3 regions of the Streptomyces sp. NPDC052036 genome follow, and region 2 is predicted to be linked to each of the others. Evidence: riboswitches for the same ligand, from Rfam matches in the RefSeq annotation. Region 2 holds a riboswitch; each other region holds the start of a gene.

Region 1 (5,586 bases), on a different contig from region 2:
CACCGGACCGGTGCTGCGGGTGCGCGACCGGGTCCAGCCGCCGCTGACCGTGCTGGAGGGCATCGACGAACGGTTCGCCGCGCTGATCAACCTCCGCCCGGACTGGACGCAGAGCATGATCCACGGCTGGCTGCTCACCGACGGCGAGCACAGCCAGGTGGTGCTCGGTGTGCACCACGGTGTCGCCGACGGCCGGTCCGCCTTCGCCCTGCTGAACGAGTTCTGGCAGTACTACACCGCTCTCGCCGGCGGCGCGGACCCTGCCCCGGAGCAGCGCGACGCGCTGCCCGAGGCCATCGACACCCGGCTGGCCGGGGCCATCCCCGACAGCGAGATCGACGCCCTGGTCGACGCGCTCGCACAGGGCGGTGCGGACGACGCCGAGCCCGCCACTCTGCCCACGGAGGGGGTGGGACGGCCCGGCCGCCCGTCCGCGTCGCGCCGTTTCGTCGTCGACCGGCTGGAGTTCGACCCCGAGGTCACCGAGTCGGTGGTCGCCGCCGCCCGCACCCGGGCGTGACCGTCAACAGCCTCGTCACCGGTCTGGTGCTGACCGCGGTACGCTCCCAACTGGCGCCCGAGAACGGCCCGTTGCCCATGGTCTGCGGCCACGGAGTGGACCTGCACACCCGGCTGACGCCCGAGCTGCCGCTCAGCACCGTGCTCAACTGCATCACAGGCCTGCAGACCCCCGTGACCGTCTCGCACGACGACCGCCCGGACACCGTCGGCCAGGACGTGGCCGACCAGATCGCCGCCGCCCTGGCCCGCCAGGACCCCGAGCGTTTCCTGCTCACCGCGCTGCGGGCGGGCGCCCGGGGCATCCCGCTGCCGGTTCCGGTCGTCAGCTACGGCATCTCCAACGTGGGCCGCATCCCCGCGCACCCCGTTCCGGACGGCGTACGCCTGCTCCGCTTCGGCGGCACGGCGAACGCGCCCGGCATGCCGCCGAAGATGGGGGTCGCGAGCTTCGGCGGGCGGCTGCTGGTGCAGAACGAGTACGACAGCTGGACCTACGGCGAGGAGCAGATGGCGCGCCTGCGCGAGACGCTGCACACCTCCTTGAAGGAACTGGCCGGCTGACGCGGCGCCGGACGTGTCCCGGCGGTGCGGGAGACCGCACCGCCGGGACAGTCTGTTGGTGAGCGGTGGAGCAGGTCTTAGAGTGACAGTCCGAGCGTGCACCTAGGGAGACAGCCAGCCGTGATCACTGCGATCGTGCTCATCAAGACCAGCGTGGACCGGATCCCCGAGATCGCCGAGTCGATCGCCGCGCTGGACTCCGTCAGCGAGGTCTTCTCCGTCACCGGCACGTACGACCTCATCGCCATGGTCCGGGTTCACGCCCACGACGACCTCGCGGACGTCATCCCCGGCCGGATCAGCAAGATCCCGGGTGTGCTGGCCACGGACACCCACGTCGCCTTCCGCACGTACTCCCAGCACGACCTGGAGGCGGCATTCGCGATCGGGCTCGACAACTGATCGGGCTCGACAACTAGAGGAGTCCGCCGGCCGACCGGTCAGGGGCGTCAGACCGCCGGGACGCAACGCCCGTCCTGCGTACGGTACGTCCACCGCGCGCCCTCCCGGACCAGTTCCCCGACCGCCCGGACGAAACGCTCCACATGCTCGTCGGGCGTGCCCGCGCCGAAGCTGACGCGGATCGCGTTCAGGGAGCGCTCGCCGGGCGCGGCCTCGGGGGCGCCGCACTCGCCCTGGGTACCCGGGTCGCCGCCCAGCAGGGTGCGCACCAGCGGATGGGCGCAGAACAGGCCGTCGCGCACGCCGATGCCGTACTCGGCGGAGAGCGCGGCGGCGAAGTGGGAGCTGTTCCAGCCCTCGACGACGAACGAGAGGACGCCGACACGGGGCGCGTCGTCGCCGAAGAGGGAGAGCACCTTGACCTCCGGGATCCCCGCGAGTCCTTCCCGGACCCTGCGGACGAGGTACTGCTCACGGGCGACGAGCGCGTCGAAGCCCGCTTCCGTGAGGGCCTTGCAGGCCGAGGCGATGGAGTAGGCCCCGATCACATTGGGCGAGCCGGCCTCGTGCCGCGCGGCGCTCTCGTGCCAGTCGACGTCCACTCCCCCGTCCGCCCGCCGGGTCACCCTGCGGCTGGCGCCGCCGCCCGCGAGGTAGGGCTCGGCCGCGCGCAGCCAGTCGGCGCGGCCCGCCAGCACGCCGGAGCCGAAGGGGGCGTAGAGCTTGTGGCCGGAGAACGCGACCCAGTCCACCCCGAGGTCCCTGACCGACACCGGGTGGTGCGGGGCCAGCTGGGCGGCGTCCAGGACGACCCGGGCGCCGTGCGCATGGGCGGCCTCCGCCAGCTCGTGTACGGGCCACAGCTCGCCGGTGACGTTGGAGGCACCGGTGACGCAGACGAGGGCCGGTCCGTGGGGGTCGCGGTCCGCGAGGGCGCCCTCCAGGGTCCGCACCGCCTGCTGCGGGGTGCGCGGGGCGTCGAGGACCGTGACCCGGGCGTCCCGCCAGGGCAGCAGCGAGGCATGGTGCTCGGTCTCGAAGACGAAGACCTGGCAGTCGGCCGGCAGGGCGGCGGCGAGGAGGTTGAGCGAGTCGGTGGTGGACCGGGTGAAGATCACCTGGTCGTCCTCGCGGCAGTCCAGGAAGGCGGCGACGGTCCTGCGGGCGTTCTCGAAGAGGTCGGTGGACAGCTGCGACAGATACCCGGCGCCGCGGTGGACGCTGCCGTAGTACGGCGCGTACGCCGCCACGTCGTCCCAGACCCGCTGCAACGCCGGGGCGCTGGCCGCGTAGTCGAGCGCGGCGTAGGTGACGGTGCCGCCCGTGACGAGCGGGACGCTGACATCCCTGCCCAGAACGGGCAGCGGGGCACAAACGGACTGGTCGGCGGCAAAGGTGGAGACAGACATGGGTGCACTCCCGTGAAGGCAGAGGGGATCACCGCACCGGAGGACTCGCGCAAGGGCGCGCGGCTGCCTCGACGGCACGGGAAAAGGGTGAAAAGGGGATGCGGAGGCGGGGCTCTGCGGCCCTAGCGCATTCGCTTGCTCACGGAGAAGGCTCCCTCGAACGACCAGGACCCCCGGCCCCACGCTCATCCACGGCGTGTGAGGGGTCCGCGCTTGCCGTAGACCTCGCTGCCTACGGCCTGGTCTTCACCCGGGGCACCCCGCCACGGACGGAGGGTTGCCGGACAGCCGGCCGGGGCCGAGTGGCTGTCGCTCATGACCTGGGCAGGACGCTACGTGACATGATCGGCCGCCCGCAACATCTGTCCGGATGCCGGGACATACGTCGTCCGTCCCGGCGGCGACGGCATGGGCGAGGGGGGGAGCCCGGCCGTGCCGCGCTCCCCCCCCCTCGCCCCGGGGCTCACCGGTGGCTCGCGGCCACCCAACGCTCCAGGGACCGCTTCGCGGCGCCCGAGTCGATCGACTCCCTCGCCTTCTCCATCCCGGCCCGCAGCTGCTCGGCCAGAGGCGCACCGGTGGGCTCCAGGGCCACCAGCGCCGCCGCCGAGTTCAGCAGCACCGCGTCCCGCACCGGCCCGGTCTCCCCGTCCAGCAGGCGCCGCGCCACATCGGCGTTGTAGGAGGCGTCAGCCCCGCGCAGCGCCTCCACCGGCACCAGCTCGATGCCGACGTCCCGGGGGTCGAAGGTCTCCTCGGTGACCTTGCCGTCGCGGACCACCCAGACCCGGGACGTCGAGGTCGTGGTCAGCTCGTCCAGTCCGTCGTCGCCGCGGAAGACCAGGGACGAGTTCCCGCGTTCGGCGAGGACCCCCGCCACGATCGGCGCCATCCGCGGGTCCGCGACACCCACCGCCTGGGCCTTCACCCGCGCGGGGTTGGTCAGCGGGCCCAGCACGTTGAACGTCGTACGGATCCCGAGCTGGCCGCGCGCCGCGGCCACATGCCGCAGCGCGGGGTGGAACTTCACCGCGAAGCAGATGGTGATCCCGGCCTCCTCGGCCACCTCGGCCGTCCGCCGCGGGGTGAGGTCCAGATTGATGCCGAGCTTCTCCAGCACGTCCGAGGAGCCGGACGCGGACGACGCGGCCCGGTTGCCGTGCTTGACGACCTTCGCCCCCGTGCCGGCCACCACGATCGACGACATCGTGGAGATGTTGACCGTCTTCGCGCCGTCACCGCCCGTACCGACGATGTCGACCGACGGACCCGGTACCTCGATCACGTTCGCGTGCGCGTACATCGCTCGCACGAGCCCCGTGATCTCGTCGACCGTCTCGCCCTTCGCCCGCAGCGCGACGACGAAGGCGGCGATCTGCGCGTCCGTCGCCTCGCCGCGCATGATCCGGTCCATCGCCCAGGCCGTGTCGTCCACGCTCTGGTCACGGCCGTCCAGCAGGGCGTTCAGCACCCGGGGCCAGGAACGGCCCGCCGCGGTGTCGCCTCCAGCGGGGTTCACAGCGCTCATAAGCCGCTCCTGGGTCGGTGTCCCGGCCGGGACACATTTCTCGAACAGGTCCACCCTATCCAGCCCCGGGCACGGCAAAGGGCCCCGTCCGGATCTGGACGGGGCCCTTCGACCGTGGCGTGGCGCGCGCAGCGATCAGTGGTGGCCGTGGCCGCTCGTGATCTCCTTGTACTCCTCGACCGTGGGCTTGGGGATCTGGTTGTCGTCCCCGTAGTAGGCGTTGCTCAACCGGGCACGCAGCTTCTCCGAGCCCTTGACCTTCCGCTCGACGCCGTTCTCGTCGACCGTCGGGCCGATCTCGACCGGCTTGTACTGCTCGTGCGCCGTGAGCGTGTGCAGCTGCTCCTGGCTGAGCGGCTCGTGGACCTCGATGAACTCACCGTGCGGCAGCCGCTTGATGATGCCCGACTCGCGGCCGTGCAGCACCTTGTCGTGGTCGCGGCGCTGGAGGCCGAGGCAGATCCGCTTGGTGACGATGAACACGAGCACCGGCAACACGAAGAAGGCGATGCGGACGAACCAGGTGATCGAGTTGATCGACAGGTGGAAGTGCGTGGCCCAGATGTCGTTGCCGCCACCCAGCAGCATCACGAAGTACCAGGAGATCCACGCGGCACCGAAGGCCGTACGCGTCGGCGCGTTGCGCGGGCGGTCCAGGATGTGGTGCTCGCGCTTGTCGCCGGTGATCCAGGACTCGATGAAGGGGTAGGCACCGATGGCGGCGAGGGTCAGCGGGAAGAGCAGCAGCGGGATGAACACACCCAGGACGAGCGTGTGGCCCCAGATGTTGATCTCCCAGCCGGGCATGGCACGGATGAGACCCTCGGCCTGGCCCATGTACCAGTCGGGCTGGGCACCCGTGGAGACCTGGTCCGGACGGTAGGGGCCGATGGCCCAGATCGGGTTGATCTGCGCGATCGCCGCGATGGCCGCGATGGCACCGAAGACCAGGAAGAAGAAGCCTCCGGCCTTGGCCATGTACACCGGCAGCAGCGGCATGCCGACGACGTTGTTGTTCGTCTTTCCGGGACCCGCGAACTGCGTGTGCTTGTGGTAGAAGACCAGGATCAGGTGGCCGACCACCAGACCGAGCATGATGCCCGGCAGCAGCAGGATGTGGATCGAGTAGAACCGGGCCACGAAGTCGCCACCCGGGAACTCGCC
Region 2 (5,586 bases):
ACGGATACGGAGACTGAGGGTACGCATGAGTGTCCTTGTTCGGTGAAGGGTGATGGGGAGGAGCGGAGGCGAGGTCAGAGCACCTTGCTCAGGAAGTCCCGGGTGCGCTCGTGCCGCGGGTGGTCGAGAACCTGGGCGGGCGGCCCCTGTTCGACGATCCGGCCGCCGTCCATGAAGACCACCCGGTCGGCGACCTCGCGGGCGAAGCCGATCTCGTGGGTGACGATGACGAGGGTGGTGCCGCCGCGGGCCAGGTCCTTGATGACAGCGAGCACCTCGCCGACGAGTTCCGGGTCGAGGGCGGAGGTGGGTTCGTCGAAGAGGATGACTCCGGGACGCAGCGCGAGCGCGCGGGCGATGGCCACACGCTGCTGCTGACCGCCCGACAACTGCCGGGGATACGCCCGCGCCCGGTCCGCGAGCCCGACCCTCCCCAGCAGGCCACGGGCCAGTTCCTCGGCCTCGGGCCGGCTCAGCGCGCCGGTCGCGACGGGGGCGGCGGTCACGTTGTCCAGCACGGTCAGATGCGGGAAGAGGTTGAAGTTCTGGAAGACGAACCCGATACGGCTGCGCTGGGCCAGGATCGTCCGCTCGCTCAGCTCCTTCAGGTGGTGGCCGTGCCGACGCACACCGATGGGTTCGCCGTTCACGCTGACATGGCCGCGTTCGGGCTTCTCCAGGTGGTTGATCACCCGCAGCAGCGTCGACTTGCCGGAGCCGGACGGGCCGAGGATCACGGTCACCTCGCCCGGGCGTACGGTCAACTCGATGCCGTTCAGCACCCGGTGGGCGCCGAAGGACTTGTGCACGTCGTGGACCTCGACGGCGGCGGGACGGGTCGAAGGAGTCTCGGTGGTCATACGGCGGCCTCCTTGCGCGCGCGTTCCCGCAGGTCGCGAAGACCGTCGCGGAGTCGGTGGAACGGGGTCGGCGGCAGGGACCGGGTGGCGCCCCGGGCGTAGTGCCGCTCGACGTAGAACTGGACGACCGACACGAGGCTCGTGAGGATCAGGTACCAGACGGTGACGACCAGCAGCAGCGGGACGATGTCGCCGGGGTAGGTGCTGCCCATGGTCTGCGCGGCGCCGAACAGATCCAGCAGCGAGACGTAGAACACCAGCGAGGTGCCCTTGATCAGGCCGATCAACTGGTTGACGTAGGCGGGGACGATGGACCTGAGGGCCTGGGGAAGGACGATCCTGCGGAACTGGTAGCCCCTGGGCAGCCCGAGGGCCGCGGCCGCCTCGTGCTGGCCCTGGTCGACGGAGAGGATGCCGCCGCGGACGACCTCCGCGGCGTAGGCGGCCTCGTTCAGGCTCAGGCCGACGACGGCGACGGTCATGTCGGTGGCGAGCCGCGACTCGTCGAAGGTGAGGAAGGCCGGGCCGAAGGGCACGCCGATGCTCAAGGTCTTGTACAGCGCGCTGAAGTTGTACAGGAAGATCAGCACCACGATCAGGGGTACGGAACGCAGCGCCCACACATAGGTCCAGCTCACCGCGCGCAGTACGGGGCTCCGGGAGAGCCGGGCCAGGGCGAGGAGGACTCCGCCGAGCAGGCCCAGTACCGCGCTGAGCGCGGTCACTTCGAGGGTGATGAGCAGTCCGTCGAGAAGGGTGGGGCGGAGGAACCAGTAGGCGAAGCGGTCCCACTGGTAGAAGGGGTTGGACACCAGTCCATGGACGAACTGGGCCACCAGCACGAGCACGACGGCGGTGGCGAGCAGGCGGCCCGGCCGGCGCAGGGGCAGCACCCGCTGGGCCGTCGGGGGCCCCGCGCTGGTGGCATCGGGCGGTGGCGGGGCGAGGGACACGGCGGCGCCGAGGGGTTCACTCATGACAGGCTCCAGCGGAGTCGGACACCCCGGGCGGCGCGCGCGACCGCACGGCCCGGCGGCAAGGGCGGCGGCCGAGTGAGGGGGCGTGGGAGGCGCACGGGACCGGGTGCGGGACGGAAACGTGGGCGCACCGCGGCAGCGGTGCGCGTCAGGGAGGGGAAACGCCGTCAGCCGTGACAGCGGGCAGAGCCCGGGGTGGTACACAGTGCGCTGTTGACGCGGAGGAGGTCGACGGAGCGGTTCGTGCACAGCAGGACGCAGCCCCGGGGCCGCGAAGCGGCTGTCCTCGAAGCTGCGTACATCACTGCCACCGTCACTCTTCCGGCCCGTGGGGCCACGCGCTTACCGAAACGTCATCCGGTCGGGTCGTCACCTGGGGCACCCCACCGCGGAGCGAGGGTTGCCGGTCAGCAAGCCAGGGCTTGTCGCTGACGCTCATGACCTTCTGGGCGCTAGTTAAGACAGGCGCCTGAAGCGCTGTCAATGTGCGTCCGTCAGGTGATACGTGTGCGGGAGCGCCGGCTCCGCATCAACAGGAGGCGGCTGCCGTGCGGTTGGGGACATGTGCCGCCCAGTCGAGGATCTGCACGGCCGCGCCCGCGGCCTCGAGCCCGCGGCAGTGCATGTGATGCCGGCGGGCGATTCCGTCGAGGTCGAGGTGCGGGCCGAAGGCGGGGTGGGCGACCAGTCGACGGGCGTAGGCCCACAGCTGCGGATACCCGGCCACACGGTGCACCGCGGCGGCGTCCAGATGCCAGCGGTGCACGGTGTCGAGCTGCACCAGACTGACCCACAACTCCACGTCGGCGGCCGTGAGTTGGTCGCCCAGAAGGTATTCCTGGTAGGCCAGTCGGCCGTCCAGCGACCGCAGGGTGCGCAGCAGCGAGGTGAGTGCGGCGCCCCGCTCCTCGTCGTCGGCGTCGGCGCGTCCGGCGCGCTGGGCGGTCGCGTCGATGCCCTGGGCGCACAGACGCCGGACGCCCTCGATCTCCCTGCCGGCGCCCTTCGGCCAGAGCCCGGGGCGCCCTCCGCCGAAGCGGCGTGCCAGGTCGCGCATGATGTCCGGGGCGTGTGTGCTGACGATACGGCCCGACCAGTCGTCGCTCAGCACCGGCGCCACGGCCGCTCCGGAGTAGCGATGGGCGCTCGCCTCGTACAGCGGGCGCAGCGCGGAGTGTTCGCCGCCGGGTCCGTCGGGCACTGTGGGCAGCAGGGTGACGGGCAGGACCTCGTCGAGGCCGAGCAGGCTGTGGGTGATGGCGATCCGCAGACAGTCCGGACAGGACGGCGACAGGTGGAGGCGGTAGCGGCGCGGTACGGCGTAGTGGCCGCTGCGGGCGTCGCGGCCGATCCTGCCCCGGAAGGCGGGGGCGGGACGGGCGAGCGGGAGTGCGGTCGGGGCAGGGGCGGACATGTCTCTCCCAGGGGGTTCGGTCGCGCGAGGGTGTGGTGGGTGGCGGCCCACGGGCGGGCGGCGCTCCCCGCATGCGGGGCGGGACGGGACGGGCTTGCGGACCGGGCGCCGCCGGTTCAGCGCAGGGGAGCGGACGCGCTGCAGACACGCAGCAGGTCGATGTGACGGCGGGAGGTCAGAAGGAGGGACTGCCGACGGGTGCGGTGCACACGGCCGAGGGCCGGCTCCAGGCGTCCCATACTTCCCTACCTGTTCACTAGGAAATCCCTACTGGAGTGTCGATCGGGCTCCCGCCGGCGTCAAGAGGGCGGTCCACGGAGCGAGAGCGACGTGCAGATGCGCAATTGGGGTGGATTGGGGTGGTTGGCTCTGTTCTCGGAGCCGTCGATGGACGGCCAGTAGACTGGGGAACCATGGCCGCCTCCCCCGCCCCCGATGACCAGCCCGGACCCGACGGGACGGACAAGGACGGGCTGCTGCCGGCCGAACTGCGCGCCTGGATGCGGCTGCTGGCCGCGGCCGGAACCATCGAGCAGCGACTGCACTCCCAGGTGAAGGACGCCCTCGGGGTCTCCCACGACGAGTTCCTGGTGCTGTGCCTGCTGGCCGACCAGCCGGGCGCGGCCCTGCGGATGACCCGGATCGCCGAGTTGCTGGGCCGCCCCAAGACCCGGCTGACCTACCAGATCGCCTGCCTGAACCATGCGGACCTGGTGGCCCGCCGCTCGGTGTGCGGCGACAAGCGCGGTATCGAGGTCGCCCTCACCGACAAGGGACGGAGACTGCTGCGCGAGGTCTCCCCGGCGCTGGCCGAGACCGTCACGCAGGCCATCCTGGAGATGGTCGACCATCGGGAGTGCGACACACTGCGCGGACTGCTGCCCGAGGCGCCGGAGACCGCCGGGTGACGGCAGGCCCGGACCAGGGCGCCCTTGACAGGCAAAAGTGTGACTGATTGACTACTCACATGCAGAGAGACCGGCCCCGCCAGTTGTCCACCGCCGAGGAGCGCCGCGAGACCGTGCTGCGCACCGCGATCGGGGCGTTCGCCGCGCGTGGCTACTTCGGCACCACCACGGCCGAGGTCGCCAAGGCGGCCGGCATCTCCCAGGCGTACGTCTACCGGCTGTTCCCCAACAAGGAGCTGCTGTTCGTCGCCGTGGTCGAGCAGTGCTTCGTCCAGGTGCGGGCGAGTCTGGAACGGGCGGCGGCCGAGGCCGGGGGAAGCTCCCCCGAGGTGGTGCTCTCGGCCATGGGGGACTCCTACGCCAGGCTCATCAGCAACAACGACCTGATGCTGATCCAGCTGCACGCGCAGGCGGCGGCCGTCTCGGAGCCCGCGGTGCGTGAGGCCGTCCGGCAGGGGTACGCCCGGATGGTGGAGTACGTCCGCGGCGCGTCCGGCGGCAGCGAACAGCAGGTCCAGGACTTCTTCGCCATGGGGATGCTGTGCCATCTGATCGTGTCGATGGGAGCCGACGAGGTGGAAGCCCCTTGGACGCGGACGCTGGCGGCGGGGATCACCCACTACTGAGGCCGAGGCAGTGGCCAATCCCCCTTCCTACCGCCCGCACGCGCCGCTGACCAGCCATTTCCCTGATGTGTTCAGGTTGCTTTCAGGCTGGAGCGCCACTGTGGCAACTCATGCACCAGAAGCCCCAAAACAATGGCAAAGGGCTCTGGGAGAGCAGCGGTTGGGCATGTCATCGTGCGGGCCATGAGCACTGAGCACGTCCTTGATGACCGGCCACCCTCCCGCACCGCGCTACGCCGCATGGCGAACAAGGTGCCGGAAGTTACCGTGTACTTCTGGATCATCAAGGTTCTCACTACGGGCATGGGCGAGACCGCGTCCGACTTTCTCGCGCATCTGCTCGGCCCGATCCCGGCCGTCGGTCTGGGCGGCCTGGCCCTGCTGGTGTCGCTGGTCGCGCAGTTCGCCGTGCGACGGTATGTGGCCTGGGTCTACTGGACCGCCATCGTCATGGTGAGCGTGTTCGGCACGATGGCCGCGGACGTCCTGCATGTGGGCCTCGGCGTCCCCTACACGCTCTCGACGCCTCTCTTCATGGTGGCGCTGGCGGCCATATTCGCCCTCTGGTACGCGAGTGAGCGGACCCTGTCCATCCACAGCATCGACTCCCGCCGCCGCGAGGCGTTCTACTGGGCAACGGTGCTGGCCACGTTCGCCCTCGGCACGGCGGCCGGCGACCTGACCGCGACCATCGGCCTCGGCTACCTGGGTTCCGCCGTCCTGTACGCCGTCGCGATCTGCGTCCCGGCCGTCGCCCACCGCGGGGGTCTGCTGGCCGCGGTGCCCGCGTTCTGGTCCGCG
Region 3 (5,586 bases), on a different contig from region 2:
ATGACCGCCTTCAAGCAGAACGGCCACCAGGACCAGGTCCGCGAGTTCCTCGACTATGTGTACGACGAGAAGAACGTGCTGGACTTCTCGCGCGAGTACGACCTGCTGCCCGTCACCAGCTCGGCCCAGGAGGCGATGGCGGCGTCCTCGCGGGACACGGACCTGGAGCCCTTCCTGCAGCAGCTGCCCAGTGCGGAGCTGTATCCGGCCGGCAAGACGTCCTGGGCGGGCGTCAGCGCGGACATCAAGAAGGAGATCGGCGAGGCCGTCAGCCCGGACGGCAATCCGTCGGCCGTCCTCGGCCGGATCCAGCAGGCGGCGGTGACGGCGGAGCGCGCCACCGGCTGAGCCGTCCGCTCTGTCGGCCCCTGCGGCTACCGTTTCCCCATGGAAGAGCTCAACCCCCGGGAAAAGGCCGTCCTCGCCCTGGAGGGGCGCAGCTTCTCCGGGCCGGGGGCCAAGGAGCGGGCCGTCCGGGAGCAGCTGGGACTCGCCCCCGTGCGGTACTACCAGCTGCTCAACGCCCTCCTGGACGACCCGAGGGCGCTCGCCCACGCCCCGGTCACGGTCAACCGTCTGCGCCGGATCCGCGACTCCCGCCGCGCCGAGCGCTGACCGCGTCGAGCGCTGATCGCTGGGAGCGGACCACGCCGGCGCGCGGCGAGTGTGCCGATGCGTCTGCCGGAGTCAGGAGTGGGTCCGGTCCCGCGCGGATAGGGTCGACGCATGGGCAGCCATACGGACTCCTTGCCGACGCCCGTCACCCCGGCCGGGCGCGACGGTCTCGACGCCATCCTCGCCCGGCCCGAGCGGGCCGTCCTCGCCTTCGACTTCGACGGGACGCTTGCCCCGATCGTCCCCGACCCCGACCGGGCCCGCGCCCATCCGGACGCGGCTGCCGCCCTCGCGGTGCTCGCCCCGAAGGTCGCCTCCGTCGCGGTCGTCACCGGCCGCCCGGCCGGCGTCGCCGTCCGCCACGGCGGCTTCGCGGGCGTGCCCGGACTCGACCGCCTCGTCGTCCTCGGCCACTACGGCGCCGAACGCTGGGACGCCCGCACCGGCACCGTCAACGCCCCCGCCCCCCACCCGGGCGTCGCCGCCGTCCGCGCCGAACTCCCCGGCTTCCTGGGCGAGATCGGTGCCTGGCGCGGCACCTGGATCGAGGAGAAGGGGCGCGCCGTCGCCGTGCACACCCGCCGGGCCGACGATCCGCAGGCCGCCTTCGAGGCCCTGCGCGAACCCCTCACCGGGCTCGCCGCCCGCCATGGCCTGATCGTCGAACCCGGCCGCCTGGTCCTGGAACTGCGTCCGCCGGGCATGGACAAGGGAGTGGCCCTGTCGGAGTACGTCCGCGAGACCGGTGCCGGAGCGGTCATGTACGTGGGGGACGACCTCGGCGACCTCCCGGCCTTCGCCGCCGTCGACAAACTCCGCTCCGACGGCGTACCCGGACTGCTCGTCTGCAGCGGCAGCGAGGAGGTCACGGAACTGGCCGACCGAGCGGATCTCGTGGTCGACGGCCCGGCAGGCGTCGTACGGCTGATGACCGCTCTGGGGGCCCGTATGACGGACCGCTCCTGAGGGCCTGAGGGCCGCTGTCCCGCCGGGCGCCGGACCGCCCCGCCCGGCCGGGCGGGGCGGTCCTCAGCCCCCCAGCGCGGCCAGCTGATCCAGGAACCAGCGGGCCGGGGGCAGCGCGGTGGCCTGCGCGGCCAGCCGCTTGGTGCGTTCCGCGCGCTCTGCGGGACTCATCGACAGCGCCTCGTGCAGCGCCTGGGCCGTGCGCACGATGTCGTACGGGTTCACGGTCACCGCGTCCTCGCCCAGCTCCTCGTACGCCCCGGCCTCCCGTGAGAGCACCAGCGCACAGCCCTCGTCGGAGACCACCGGCACCTCCTTGGCGACCAGGTTCATGCCGTCCCGGATGGGGTTCACCAGGGCCACGTCCGCCAGCCGGTAGGCGGCGAGGGAGCGGGCGAAGTCGTCCTTCACGTGCAGTTCCACCGGGGTCCAGCCGGGGGTGCCGAAACGGGCGTTGATCTCCGCCGCCACCCGCTGGACCTCCGCCGTGTAGTCGCGGTAGACCGCCAGGTCCTGCCGGGAGGGGTAGGCGAACGCCACATGGACGACCCGTTCGCGCCACTCCGGACGCGACTGGAGCAGTTCCTCGTACGCCAGCAGCCCGCGCACGATGTTCTTCGACAGCTCCGTGCGGTCCACCCGCACGACCGCCTTGCGGGGCGTGCCGTCGGGGGCCGTGCCGATCTGCTGCCGCAGGGCCCGCATCCGCTCTTCCACGTCCGGCCGGTGCGCCCGCTCGCGCAGGAACTCGGCGTCGGCACCCAGCCCGTGGACGCCGATGCGCGTCCCCGAGGGGATGCCGGGGCCGAGGACCGCGTGGCAGCAGTCTGTGAACGCGTCCGCCCACCGCTGGGTGAGGAACGCCGCCCGGTCCGCGCCCAGGATCCCGCCGAGCACCTGCGCGGCGATGTCGTCGGGCAGCAGACGGAAGTACTCCGGCGGTGCCCACGGCGTGTGCGAGAAGTGGCCGATCCGCAGGTCGGGCCGCAGCTCGCGGAGCATCCGGGGGGTCAGGGTGAGGTGGTAGTCCTGGACCAGGACCGCCGCGCCCTCGGCCGCCTCCTCGGCGAGCGCCTCGGCGAACGCCCGGTTGTAGGTCTCGTACGCCGCCCACTGCCGCCGGAACTCCGCGTCGAAGACCGGCTCCAGCGGCGTCTGGTACAGCATGTGGTGCACGAACCACAGGACCGAGTTCGCGATGCCGTTGTACGCGTCCGCGTGCATCTGCGCGTCGATGTCGAGCATCCGTACGCGCTGGCCGCCGGTGTCGGCCGGATCGAGCCTGCCCGCCGTGCGCCGGACGGCCTCCCGGTCGCTGTCGTTCAGCGCGGAGCAGACCCACACCGCGTCCGCGTCGGGGCCGATGGCTGACAGACCGGAGACCAGTCCGCCCCCGCCGCGCCTGGCCGTGAGCTGTCCGCTCTCGTCCAGTACGTACGAGACCGGGCCGCGGTTGGACGCCACCAGAACGGAAGCCGCATTCGAAGCCATGCCACGAAACCTAGCCCGAGCCGAAAACGCTCAAACGTTCCCTTCGGCCGTCTGCGGAACCGTATACAAATACAAAGGGGGCGCCATGGGCTTGGTTCCCCCGGGTTCCCCAGGGTGTGCCCGGACCGGACGGCTCAGGCCGCCCGCCGGTCCGTGTACTCCGCGATCTCCGCCATCGGCGGCCGCTCCTCCGTGTCCACCGAGTACGTCCGTGGTTCGAAGCGGCCCTCGACACGCTCGAACTGGGTGAGGGCGGGGCGCACCAGATGGCCCCGGGCCAGCCGCAGCTGCGCGGTGCGGTAGATCTCCGCGGCCATGCGGCCCAGCGCCTGGCCGTCCTGGTGGCGGTGCAGGCGCACCCCGACGTCGACCTGGGCCAGGGCGTCCAGGCCCACCAGATGCAGGGAGTCGACCAGCATGCCCAGCTCCACCCCGTACCCGACCGGGAACGGGAGCCGTTCCAACAGGGAGCGGCGGGCGGCGTACTCGCCGCCGAGCGGCTGGACGAAACCGGCCAGCCGCGGCCAGTGCATATTGAGCAGCGGGCGCGCCATCAGCTCGGTGACCCGGCCGCCCTGGCCGGCCGCCGTGCCGGTGGCGGGCTCACCGGGCAGGGCCAGCGGCCGGTCGTACATCGCCTTCACGAGGCACACGCCCGGGTCGGTGAGCAGTGGGCCCACGATCCCGGAGACGAAGTCGGAGGAGAACTCCCTCAGATCCGCGTCGACGAAGCAGACGATGTCCCCTCGGGTGACCAGGAGCGAGCGCCACAGCACCTCGCCCTTCCCGGGCACGGCCGGAACGCGCGGCAGGATCGCGTCGCGGTGCACCACCGTCGCGCCGGCCGCCGCGGCGACCTCGGAAGTGCGGTCCGTGGAGCCGGAGTCGACGACGACGATCTCGTCGACGAGCGGAACCTGCTGCATCAGGTCATGGCGGATCACGGCGACGATCTCGCCGACCGTCTCCTCCTCGTTCAGTGCGGGCAGCACGACGCTGACCGACGAACCCGAGGCGCGTTTGGCGGCCAGGATCTGGTGGATCGGGCGATCGGCCGCGGTCCAGGAGCGGGTGCTCAGCCAGCGCTCGACTTCTTCCAGCACAGTCTGCGGCTCCTTACATGCGGTGATCCATCTCGCGGGTCGGACGACTATCTCAACTGTCCTGGCCTTCGGTTACAGTCTTGAACAACGCCGGTGACCATCGCATGTCGGGGGTCGCCGCTGCTGACAGCAGTGAAACAACCGCATACAGCTCATCCAGAGGGGCAGAGGGACACGGCCCGATGAAGCCCCGGCAACCCTCCAGCCGGTTCTCGTAGATCCATGTGATCGTCTCCGCGAGGCTCCCGGCTAGGGAAGGTGCCAAATCCGTCTCACGGCGAGATGCGTCGTGAGGAAGATGAGGAGAAAGGGCCTCGCCTGACATGGCTGTGCAGACAGTTGTAAGCAGCACCGACTCCGTGAATCTCGGACCCGCCGCGGCTCTGTCCTGCCGCGAGTGCGGCCATCGGGTGCCCCTCGGTCCGGTCTTCGCCTGCGAGGAGTGTTTCGGCCCGCTGGAGATCGCCTACGACTTCTCGGGCTACGACACCGAGGAGCTGCGCAAGCGCATCGAGGCGGGCCCCGCGAACATCTGGCGCTATGCGCCGCTGCTGCCCGTCCCGGCGGACGTCGCCGACAAGCCGAACCTCAACCCCGGCTGGACCAAGCTGGTCAAGGCCGACAACCTGGCGCGCGAGCTGGGCGTGACCGGCGGTCTGTATGTGAAGGACGACTCCGGCAACCCGACGCACTCCTTCAAGGACCGCGTGGTCGCCCAGGCGCTGGAGGCGGCGCGCGCCTTCGGCTTCACCACCCTCTCCTGCTCCTCCACCGGCAACCTGGCGGGCGCGGTGGGCGCCGCGGCGGCCCGGGCCGGCTTCCGCTCCTGCGTCTTCATCCCGCACGACCTGGAGCAGGGCAAGATCGTCATGGCCGCGGTCTACGGCGGCGAGCTGGTCGGCATCGAGGGCAACTACGACGATGTGAACCGCTTCTGCTCGGAGCTGATCGGCGACCCGGTCGGCGAGGGCTGGGGCTTCGTCAACGTCAACCTGCGCCCGTACTACGCGGAGGGGTCCAAGACCCTGGCGTACGAGATCGCCGAGCAGCTGGGCTGGCGGCTGCCGGACCAGATCGTGGTCCCGATCGCCTCCGGCTCCCAGCTCACGAAGATCGACAAGGGGCTGCAGGAGCTGATCAAACTCGGGCTGGTCGAGGACCGCCCGTACAAGATCTTCGGTGCCCAGGCCGAGGGCTGCTCCCCGGTGTCGACCGCGTTCAAGGCGGGCCGCGACGTCGTACGGCCGCAGAAGCCGGACACGATCGCCAAGTCGCTGGCGATCGGCAACCCGGCGGACGGTCCCTATGTCCTCGACATCGCGCGCCGCACCGGAGGGGCCGTGGAGGACGTGACGGACGCGCAGATCGTGGACGCCATCAAGCTGCTCGCCCGCACCGAGGGCATCTTCGC

Evidence for each region. Region 2 has a riboswitch for S-adenosylmethionine ahead of AB0L95_RS17370 (amino acid ABC transporter permease). Riboswitches for the same ligand answer to the same signal wherever they lie in the genome.
Region 1: another riboswitch for S-adenosylmethionine. It lies ahead of AB0L95_RS29155 (aminotransferase class V-fold PLP-dependent enzyme); the one in region 2 lies ahead of AB0L95_RS17370 (amino acid ABC transporter permease).
Region 3: another riboswitch for S-adenosylmethionine. It lies ahead of thrC (threonine synthase); the one in region 2 lies ahead of AB0L95_RS17370 (amino acid ABC transporter permease).

Annotation. Positions count from the first base shown of each region.
Region 1 covers NZ_JBFAWW010000026.1:37,438-43,023, reverse strand. The annotation lists gene AB0L95_RS29170 (hypothetical protein) at 1-520, shown strand, start outside; gene AB0L95_RS29165 (hypothetical protein) at 517-1,083, shown strand; gene AB0L95_RS29160 (Lrp/AsnC ligand binding domain-containing protein) at 1,204-1,485, shown strand; gene AB0L95_RS29155 (aminotransferase class V-fold PLP-dependent enzyme) at 1,533-2,894, opposite strand; SAM riboswitch class IV at 3,099-3,215, opposite strand; gene trpD (anthranilate phosphoribosyltransferase) at 3,358-4,422, opposite strand; gene AB0L95_RS29145 (ubiquinol-cytochrome c reductase cytochrome b subunit) at 4,558-5,586, opposite strand, start outside.
Region 2 covers NZ_JBFAWW010000011.1:34,421-40,006, forward strand. The annotation lists gene AB0L95_RS17360 (ABC transporter substrate-binding protein) at 1-27, opposite strand, end outside; gene AB0L95_RS17365 (amino acid ABC transporter ATP-binding protein) at 75-860, opposite strand; gene AB0L95_RS17370 (amino acid ABC transporter permease) at 857-1,837, opposite strand; SAM riboswitch class IV at 2,171-2,280, opposite strand; gene AB0L95_RS17375 (glutathione S-transferase C-terminal domain-containing protein) at 2,367-3,251, opposite strand; gene AB0L95_RS17380 (hypothetical protein) at 3,368-3,490, opposite strand; gene AB0L95_RS17385 (MarR family transcriptional regulator) at 3,665-4,159, shown strand; gene AB0L95_RS17390 (TetR/AcrR family transcriptional regulator) at 4,219-4,785, shown strand; gene AB0L95_RS17395 (hypothetical protein) at 4,969-5,586, shown strand, end outside.
Region 3 covers NZ_JBFAWW010000002.1:59,541-65,126, forward strand. The annotation lists gene AB0L95_RS04330 (extracellular solute-binding protein) at 1-348, shown strand, start outside; gene AB0L95_RS04335 (DUF3263 domain-containing protein) at 388-615, shown strand; gene otsB (trehalose-phosphatase) at 727-1,581, shown strand; gene AB0L95_RS04345 (trehalose-6-phosphate synthase) at 1,645-3,072, opposite strand; gene AB0L95_RS04350 (glucosyl-3-phosphoglycerate synthase) at 3,207-4,175, opposite strand; SAM riboswitch class I at 4,325-4,480, shown strand; gene thrC (threonine synthase) at 4,499-5,586, shown strand, end outside.